Regions from separate parts of the Streptomyces sp. NPDC060198 genome, predicted to be linked through region 1. Evidence: riboswitches for the same ligand, from Rfam matches in the RefSeq annotation. Region 1 holds a riboswitch; each other region holds the start of a gene.
What was found. A riboswitch is a leader RNA that binds a small molecule or an ion and turns the genes downstream of it on or off. The one in region 1 is predicted to bind thiamine pyrophosphate.

Region 1 (3,269 bases):
GCCGGTGGTGCCCTGCGCGGGAATGGCTGCGGCCCTCGCGATGCTCTCGTTCAGCATCGTGAAGGCCGCGGCACCTCCGGCGATCCGCAGAAACCTGCGCCGGTCGAGTTCTGTCATGGGGGACGGCCTCCGGGGTATGGGGGGGGGACAGCGAGGTCGCCCCAAGGACAGCGCTCCCCGGATACCTGGCGGGGGCTGGTTCGTGAAACCTCGCCGTACACCTGGCGAACGGAAGGCCCCGAAGACGGCCGGCGCCCCGCCCCGGCCGGTTCGGTCTCCGAGGCGACCGGCGGTCCGTCAGGAGCGTAGGCGTAGCGGGGCGTAGACGGACAGGGCCACGAGGAACGCCACGCCGTAGGCGAGGTCCGCCCCGTGCAGGGCTTCCGCCACCGGGCCCACGTAAAGGCCGGTGCTCATGAACGGTACCGCCGCGACGAAGGCGACCACGAAGGCGGCGACCGCCTGCCACCACGGCCGGTCACGGGCGCCCTCGGCGGCGAGGTCGATCGGGGCACCGCGGCGGGCCCTGGCCCTCGCCCACCAGTCGACGGCCACGATCGCGACGAAGCCGGGGATCCAGTAGCCGACGAGGAGCAGCACGTTCTGGAAGCGTGCCGTGGTGTCGGCCGCGTGCATCCACAGCACCAGCGGGAAACCGAGCGCGGCGGCGAGCGCGGCGGCGACGGGGCGCGGCAGGCGCACCCCGATCGTCTGCAGCGCCAGGGAACCGCTGTAGTCGTTCATGGCGTTGCTGCACAGCGCGGCGAGCACCACGGCGAGCAGGCCGAACGCCCCGAGCGCGCCGCCGCCCAACAGGGTGTCGATCCCCCGCGCGGTCTGATCGGTGAAGACGGACGCGCCCCACAGGCCGAGCGTCTGGACTGCCACGAAGGAGACGCTGATGCCGAGCAGGGTGCACCAGAACATTCGCGGGCGGGAGGTACCGACCGGAAGGTAGCGGCTGAAGTCGCTCGCGTACGGGGCCCAGGACAGCGACAGGCTCAGCGCGATCGTGAACGTCAGGACGAAGGCGCCCGCCCGGTCCCCGCCGTGCGCGGCACCGGTGGCGGCGGGGTGCACTCCGTCCAGCAGTTTGACGGCCAGCACGGCGAAGGCGGCGGCCAGGAGGAACGTCATCACGGTCTGGAGCCGGTGGATCGCCTCGTACCCCAGTACGCCGAGGCCCCCCTGGGCGGCCATCATGACCAGCACGCCCAGCCAGAACGGCCAGCCGCACAGCTGGGCCAGCGCGTCCCCGCCGAACAGGCCGATCAGCGCGTCCCAGGCGATCGAGGACAGCCACTGCAACGCTCCGGGCAGTACGACTCCTCTGCCGAACGCCATTCGGGCGAGCGGGAGTTGACCGACTCCTGTCCGGCTTCCCCAGGTGCCGAGGGCGGCCGTGGGCGCCGCCCCGACGAGCGTGCCGAGGACGACCGCGACGAGCGCGGTGGAGAAGTCCAGGCCCAGCGCGATGCCGACGGTGCCGGTGAAGACGCCGGTCATGGTCAGGTTGGGCGCGAACCAGACGGTGAAGAGCCGACCGGGGCCGCCGTAACGCCGGTCCTCGGGGACGGGGGCTATCCCGTGGGTCTCGATCCGCAGATCGCCGGGTGCGGTGGGCATGCGGCCACCGAAGGCGGTCCGCGAGTACGGAGCCTCCCGCTCCGCGACCGCAGGGTCGTTCTGCGCATATGGCAATGCCATGAAGACATCCCTCCGCCAGTGCTAGCTGGTTCAGGTTCGACGGGTGTGATCTCAGCCCCTCGTGGGGCACCCCGTGTCCGGTTCGCCGGTCAGGATAGCCGGACGGCGGCCCGGGGCAGGTCAGCGGGGGCGACCGAAGCACGATCACCGGGAGAACGGTCGGCGCGAGGCGCGAGATGCGGGACCCGCCGGGGCGCGCGGGCCGGAAGTGATCACGGTCCACCCTTTTCCGTCCTGGCCGTTGACGTTCCCGCACCCCGGTGACAACGTTGTCGAGCACTGTCGGACACCCCGCACCCTGCGTCGCACCTCGAACAGGAGAGCTCCGTATGCGCTGGTCCCCCTCACGCCGTCAGGTCCTCGGCGCCTCTCTGGCCGCCCTGGCCGCCGCGCCCGCGACCGCTGCCACCGCGTCCGCCGCGCCGGGCCCGGCCGGCAGTCGGTCCGCCTCGGCCTCCCTCTCGCGGGCCCACGTCACCTACCGCGCTCTGGAGAAGTACTTCGACGTGGCGGACGGCACCGGGCTCGTTCGCGAGCAGTACCCGGTCGCCGTCGACGACCGCCCGTACTCCTACGAATGGCCGCTGTCCCAGGTCCATGTCGCAGCCCTCGACCTGGCCTTCGTGGATCCCCGCCACGCACCGGATCTGGCCGTCCGCGCCAAGGCGCAGGAGTTGTACTGGAACGCCTCGGGCGGCACCACCGGGCTCGCCGGCTACGACTCCTATCCGGTCGCGCCGCACGGCGACGGCGGCGACATGTTCTACGACGACAACGAGTGGGTGGGGCTGGCCAAGTCCCAGCTGCATCTGCAGACCGGCGACCGCGCCGCGCTCCGCCGCGCGCGGGAGATCTTCGCGCTGGTCGAGTCGGGCTGGGACACCGACGCGGAACACCCCGCCCCCGGTGGGGTGTTCTGGACCCAGGCCGACTGGAACCACTGCCGCAACACGGTCTCCAACATGCCCGGCGCCCAACTCGGCCTGCGCCTGCACCAGATCACCGGCAAGTCCCGTTATCTGGAGTCGTCCAGGTGGTTCTACGACTGGACCAACACCCACCTGCGGACGCCCGAGCACCTCTACTGGGACAACCTCGACCTCGCCGGCACGGTCGACCGGACCATCTGGTCCTACAACCAGGGCGTCCCGGTCGGCGTCGGCACCCTGCTGTACGGGGCGACCCGCGACCGCACCTACCTGAATCAGGCCCGGAGTACGGCCGAAGCCGCGTACGCCCACTTCGTGACCGAGGGCAGGCTGCTGACCCAGCCCGTCTTCTTCAACTCGATCTTCTTCAAGAACCTGTTGCTGCTGGAGTCGGTGACGGGCGGATCCGCCTACCGACGGGCGATGGCCGACTACGCGGACCACATCTGGTCCGAGCAGCGGGACAGCGCCACCGGCCTGATGCGGTTCGCCGAGGACGGGGCCACCCAGGCCATCGAACAGGCCGCCGCCGTACAGATTTTCGCGGTGCTGGCCTGGCCGCGCGGCGCCTGGCGGACGCTGTACTGAGCTCCGGCACGTACGGACGTACGGACGCGCCGACGAGCGCGCGGC
Region 2 (3,269 bases), on a different contig from region 1:
AGCCGATGGGCGAGCCGAGCGGCATGACCGCCGCGCAGCCCACGTCCTCCAGCTTCCGTGCGAGGACCGGGTCGTCGTTGGTGTAGGGCAGCACGGTGAACCCGTCGTCGACCAGGATCTCCGCCGCGTCCAGCAGCTCGACGGGGTCCGGCAGCAGGGTCCGCTCGTCGGCCACCACCTCCAGCTTGACCCAGTCCGTGCCGAGGGCCTCCCGGGCCAGCCGGGCGGTCAGCACCGCCTCACCCGCGGTGAAGCAGCCCGCCGTGTTGGGCAGCACCCGGATCGAGAGGCGCTCCAGCACGGAGAGGACCGAACCCTGCACGGTGGGGTCCAGCCTCCGCATCGCGACGGTGGTCAGCTCGGTGCCGGACGCGACGAGAGCCCGCTCCAGCACGTCCAGGCTGGGGGCGCCGCCGGTACCCATGATCAGCCGGGACGAGAACTCGTGTCCGCCCAGGTGGAAGAGATCGTCGGACATGGTCAGCCTCCCTGCACCGCGGTGAGGACCTCGACGCGGTCGCCCCCGGCGAGCGGGGTGGTGTCCCACGCCGAGCGCGGCACCACGCTCTCGTTGACGGCGGCGGCGACCCCCGAGGGCGCCCGGGTCAGGGACGCCAGGAGGGCGCCCAGGGTGGTGCCGGCGGAGACCTCGCGCGGGTCACCGTTGACGGAGACGGACACCCCGGCGGTCACGTCGGCCGGTCCGGCCAGGTGGTCGGTCATGCGTACTGCTCCTCGCGCGCGGGGACGGTGGGGGTGGTGAAGCGGCCGGCCGCGAACGGGCGGGCCACCTCCGGCAGCTCGCCGGTGGTCAGCACGTGCGCCATGACGTCGCCGGTGACGGGGGTCAGCAGCACCCCGTTGCGGTGGTGGCCGGTGGCGACCAGCAGGCCCGGCAGCGCGGTCGGGCCGAGCACCGGCGCGTTGTCCGGGGTGGCGGGACGCAGCCCGGCCAGGGTCTCGGTGAGCGGGAGTTCGGTGATGCCCGGTACCAGCTCGTGGGCGTCGCGCAGCAGCTCGTACACCCCGCCCGCCGTCACCGTGGTGTCCCAGCCCATCTCCTCGCTCGTCGCGCCGACGACCAGCTCGCCGTTCTCGCGCGGTACGAGGTACAGGTCCTGGCCCCGCACCACCGCGCGCACGGTCCGGCTGAGGAAGGGGGCGTACGCCCCCGGCACGGCCATCCGCAGCACCTGGCCCTTCACCGGGCGCACCGGCGGGGCGACGCCCTCCGGCAGCCCGGGGAGCCTGCCGCTGAGGCTCCCGGCGGCCAGCACGACCTGCCCGGCCGAGACCGCGGTGGCGTCCGCGAGCAGCGCCCCGGACGCCCGGCCGCGCGCCACCTCCAGCCGCTCGCAGGGGCTGCGGTGGAAGACCACCCCGGCCCGCTCGCAGGCCGCCAGCAGTGCCGCCGCCAGTCGGCGGGGGTCGACCTGGTGGTCGCCGTCCACCCGCAGCCCGCCCCGTACGCCCGGCGCCAGCATCGGCTCCAGCCGCCGGCATTCGCGCCCCGAGAGCCACTGCGAGTCGAGCCCGGACCGCTCCTGGAGGGCGTGCAGTTCGCGCAGGTGCGCCCGGTCGTCGGAGTCCAGCGCCACCGCGAGGGTGCCGCAGGCGCGGAAGCCGGTCTCCCGGCCGCTCACAGCCTCCAGCTCCGCCACGAACTCCGGGTAGCGGGCCGCGGAGGCGAGGTTGAGCCCGAGCAGCATCTGCTCGCCGTAGTGGAGTTCGGTGACGGCGGCCAGCATCCCGGCCGCCACCCGCGCGGCGCCGCCGCCCGGTTCCGGATCGACGACCGCCGTCCTCAGCCCCGCCTGCGCGGCCCGCCAGGCGGTCACCAGGCCGATGATGCCGCCCCCGACGACGAGCACGTCGTACGAGGGCCCCCGGCGGCCGGCGCCGGTCGTGCTCGCGTCCTCGGCGGCCGTCGGTTCCCGTGAAGCACGCATGGATGTCCAGCCCCTCCCTTCGCCGGCATGACCCGGATCAGGTTCGTACGGTCGGAGGCCGCCAGCCTCCCTCTCAGCCCGGTTCGTCCGGGCTCCCGCGAGTGTCTTTGCCCGGCCACCCTAGTTGTTCGGTCCATGGAGGCGCCGCACGGGCCTGCCGACCCCGTGAACTGGCGGAGCGTCAGGTCCTTAGGGTGGGTACGTGAGCGAACAGAGCGACCAGCGGGCGCCGGAGCACGGCGTCGTCATCGTCGGAGCGGGCATGGCGGGGGTACGGACCGCCGTGGCGCTGCGGGACGAGGGGTACACCGGGCCCGTCACCCTGATCGGAGCGGAGCCCCACCAGCCCTACGACCGGCCGCCGCTCTCCAAAGCCGTACTGCTCGGCACCGCCGAACACTCCGCCTTCGACATCGACTTCGAGGCCCTCGGCGTCCGCCTGCGCCTCGGGCTCTCCGTCGAGGGCCTGCGTCCCGCCGACCGGGAGGTGGACACCGAGGCCGGCCCGGTGCCGTACGACGTGCTGGTCCTCGCCACCGGAGCCGAACCCCTGACGCTGCCCGGCTCCGAAGGGGTCCCCGGCGTCCACCTGCTGCGCACCCTGGACGACGCGGCGCGGCTGCGGCCCGTCCTCGCCGCGAAGCACGACGTCGTCGTGGTCGGCGCGGGCTGGATCGGCGCCGAGTTCGCCACCGCCGCCCGTGCCGCCGGCTGCGCGGTCACCGTCGTGGAGGCCGCCGCCCGCCCGCTCGCCGGGGCACTGCCCGCCGAGGTCGCCGCCCCCATGGCCGACTGGTACGCCCGCGCCGGCGCCACGCTCCTCACCGGCGCCCGGGTCGACCGCGTCGAGCCGGGCGCCGTGGTCCTCGCCGACGGACGCAGGCTCCCGGCCGGCGCGGTGGTCGTCGGCATCGGCGCCCGCCCCGCCACCGGCTGGCTCGCCGGCTCCGGCATCGCGCTCGGCCCGGACGGATCGGTCATCGCCGATGCCGCGCTGCGCACCTCGGTGCCCGGGGTGTACGCGGTCGGGGACTGCGCCTCGTACCCCTCCGCGCGCTACGGCGCACGCCTGCTGGTCCACCACTGGGACAATGCGCTCCAGGGCCCGCGCACCGTCGCGGCGGGCATCACGGGGCCGGCCGCGGAGGGCGCGGCCGCGGAGCCGTACGACCCGGTGCCGTACTTCTGGTCCGAGCAGTTCGGCCGCTTCGTCCAGTACGCCGGGCACCACGCGGACGCCGACACCCTGCTGTGGCGCGGCGACCCGGCCGACGAGGAGTGGACCGTGCTCTGGCTGCGCGACGGCGCGCTGGTCGCCCT
Region 3 (3,269 bases), on a different contig from region 1:
TCGTTCCGTATTCCGGTGGAGCTCCGGTACGAGGTGAGCGATCCGTACGCGATCCGGATGACCTTCCACCTGCCGGGTGACGCCCCTGTCACCTGGGCTTTTGGTCGTGAGCTCCTGCTCGACGGCCTCAACAGCCCCAGCGGCGACGGCGATGTGCACATCGGTCCCACCGAGCCGGAGGGGCTCTGTGACGTGCACATCCGGCTCCAGGTCGGAGCGGACCGGGCCCTGTTCCGGGCCGGGACGGCACCGCTCGTGGCGTTTCTCGACAGGACGGACAAGCTGGTGCCACTGGGGCAGGAGCACACGCAGGGTGACTTCGACGGGAATCTCGAAGAAGCGCTCGGCAGGATCCTCGCCGAGGAACAGAACGCGGGCTGACAGGCTGTCAGCCCGTTGGCTTTTGGGCCTCGCGCTCACGTCTTGCGGCGGCGGCCCCTCCCGGTCCGTACGGGTGCAGGAGCTTCGGCTTCCGCGCCGAGCCCTGTGCGGTCCGCGGACACCACCAGAGCGGCGAGCGCCGTCGTGACGGGCACCGAGGCGACCAGTCCGATCGAGCCGACGAGCGTACGGACGATCTCCTCCGCCACCAGTTCGCTGTTGGCGACCGTGCCGACACTGCTCTGCGCGATCGAGAACAGCAGCAGCAGAGGCAGCGCCGCGCCCGCGTACGCGAGCACCAGGGTGTTGACCACCGAGGCGATGTGGTCGCGCCCGATCCTGATGCCCGCCCGGTAGAGCCCGCGCGCACCCATGGTCGGGTTCGCCTGGTGCAGCTCCCACACCGCCGACGTCTGTGTGACCGTCACGTCGTCCAGGACCCCGAGCGAACCGATGATGACACCGGCCAGCAGTAGACCGCTCATGTCGATGTCCGGATAGAGGCCGTGGATGAGGCCGGTGTTGTCGTCGGTGTTGCCGGTCAGTCCCGCCCAGCCGATGAAGACCGAGCCCAGCAGCCCGATCAGTACCAGCGAGATCAGCGTGCCGATGACCGCCACCGAGGTGCGGGCGGTCACTCCGTGGCAGGTGTACAGCGCGATGAGCATGATCGCGCTCGCCCCGACCACCGCCACGAGCAGCGGGTTGGAGCCCTGCAGGATCGCGGGGAGGATGAACAGTGTCAGCAGGGCGAAGGACACCGCGAGTGCCACGAGTGCCATGACGCCTTTGAACCGTCCCACCACCACGACGGCGACGGCGAAGATTCCGGCCAACAGCGCCATCGGAAGCTTCCGGTCCACGTCGGTGACCGAGTACTGCAGGTCGTGCGGGGCGTCCGGCGCGTACGCGAGGACCACACCCTGACCCTCTCTCAACTGTCGTGAGGCTTCCGGCTGGACGATCTCGGCGAAGGTGCGACCCTTGTCGTTGCCGCTGGTCACCTCGATGGTGGCCTTCTTGCAGTCGCCGTCCTCCACCGCGGCCGGGCCGGAGCCCGTCGACGTGTCACCCGTGGCGGGTACCTGGGCGGCGTTGACGTCCGCGCAGTCCACCCGATCCACCTTCACCACCTTTCCCTGCTCGGTCTGGCGGTCGAAGCCCACACCGGTGCGCTCGTGCGCGGGAGTTCCGCCGGGCCAGAGCACCACCAGACCGACGACCACCGCCGCAGCGAAGGGGATCAGCACGCATGCGATGACCTTGCGCAGATGGGTCGAGACGGGCGCCGCCGGGCCATGGCTGTGCGTATGACCGTGTGAGGGGTCCTGAGGTTCTGGACGGTCCTGGGAGGAGTTCACCGGGCGATCATCGCAAGAACGGGGGAGGCCCTCTGGTCAGCACGGCCGGACGGGCGCTAGCGTGGTGGCACCTTTGCACACGCGGGAGCTCGGAGCACCGGGCTGAGAGGGCGCTGACCTCGTGATTCCTCACGGGACAGGCTGCGCCGACCGCCGAACCTGTTACCGGGTAATGCCGGCGTAGGGAGTAGGTCTCATGACCACATCGGACGCGATCACGCCTGCCTCCAGTTCTGACGAGCACGGCGGGGGGGACAAGTCCATCGGCTGGCACAAGGGGTACGTCGAGGGCTCGCGCCCCGGCCTCCGGGTGCCGGTCCGTCAGGTGCACCTGACCAACGGTGAGGACGTGACGCTCTACGACACGTCCGGTCCGTACACCGATCCCGCCGTCACCACCGACGTCCGCCGGGGCCTCGCCCCGGTGCGCGGCGGCTGGATCGAGAGCCGGGGGGACACCGAGGAGTACGAGGGGCGCCCGGTCCGGCCGGAGGACGACGGCCGCTCGCCCGCCTCGCGCGACGGCCTGCGCAACCTCGACGCGCTCTTCCCCGGCGGCGCGCGGGGACCCCGGCGCAGCCGTGACGGACGTCCCGTCACCCAGCTCGCGTATGCCAGGCGAGGGGAGATCACCCCCGAGATGGAGTACGTCGCGATCCGCGAGAACGTCGACCCGGAGGTCGTCGTCGAGGAGATCGCGGCAGGCCGGGCGGTGCTGCCGGCCAATGTGAACCACCCGGAGATCGAGCCGATGATCATCGGTAAGCGGTTCCTGGTGAAGGTGAACGCGAACATCGGCAACTCCGCCGTGACCTCCTCCATCGAGGAGGAGGTGGAGAAGATGACCTGGGCGACCCGGTGGGGCGCCGACACGGTCATGGACCTGTCCACCGGCCGCAACATCCACACCACCCGCGAATGGATACTCCGGAACTCCCCGGTGCCCATCGGCACCGTCCCGCTCTACCAGGCTCTCGAGAAGGTCGACGGCCGGGCGGAGGAGCTGACTTGGGAGATCTACAGGGACACGGTCGTCGAGCAGGCCGAGCAGGGCGTGGACTACATGACAGTGCACGCCGGCGTGCGCCTGCCGTACGTCCCGCTCACCGCTCGTCGTAAGACCGGCATCGTCTCCAGGGGCGGCTCGATCATGGCGGCCTGGTGCCTCGCGCACCACAAGGAGTCGTTCCTCTACGAGAACTTCGAGGAGCTGTGCGAACTCCTCGCGACGTACGACGTGACGTACTCGCTGGGGGACGGACTGCGGCCGGGCTCCATCGCGGACGCCAACGACGAGGCGCAGTTCGCCGAGTTGCGTACGCTCGGCGAGCTCAACACGATCGCCAAGCGGTACGGCGTGCAGACGATGATCGAGGGCCCCGGGCACGTCCCGATGCACAAGATCAAGGAGAACATCGACCTCCAGCAGGAGATCTGCGAGGAGGCGCCGTTCTACACCCTCGGCCCGCTGACCACCGACGTCGCACCGGCGTACGACCACATCACCTCCGGGATCGGGGCGGCGAT

Region 2: another riboswitch for thiamine pyrophosphate. It lies ahead of thiO (glycine oxidase ThiO); the one in region 1 lies ahead of ACFWEP_RS31330 (purine-cytosine permease family protein).
Region 3: another riboswitch for thiamine pyrophosphate. It lies ahead of thiC (phosphomethylpyrimidine synthase ThiC); the one in region 1 lies ahead of ACFWEP_RS31330 (purine-cytosine permease family protein).

Annotation. Positions count from the first base shown of each region.
Region 1 covers NZ_JBHWZJ010000448.1:40-3,308, reverse strand. The annotation lists partial or broken gene ACFWEP_RS31335 (phosphocholine-specific phospholipase C) at 1-117, opposite strand, end outside; gene ACFWEP_RS31330 (purine-cytosine permease family protein) at 298-1,707, opposite strand; TPP riboswitch at 1,698-1,791, opposite strand; gene ACFWEP_RS31325 (glycoside hydrolase family 76 protein) at 2,037-3,224, shown strand.
Region 2 covers NZ_JBHWZJ010000288.1:5,022-8,290, forward strand. The annotation lists gene ACFWEP_RS26640 (thiazole synthase) at 1-478, opposite strand, end outside; gene thiS (sulfur carrier protein ThiS) at 481-723, opposite strand; gene thiO (glycine oxidase ThiO) at 720-1,949, opposite strand; TPP riboswitch at 1,947-2,058, opposite strand; gene ACFWEP_RS26655 (NAD(P)/FAD-dependent oxidoreductase) at 2,152-3,269, shown strand, end outside.
Region 3 covers NZ_JBHWZJ010000058.1:499-3,767, reverse strand. The annotation lists gene ACFWEP_RS10720 (SsgA family sporulation/cell division regulator) at 1-381, shown strand, start outside; gene ACFWEP_RS10715 (YibE/F family protein) at 417-1,742, opposite strand; TPP riboswitch at 1,814-1,946, shown strand; gene thiC (phosphomethylpyrimidine synthase ThiC) at 1,939-3,269, shown strand, end outside.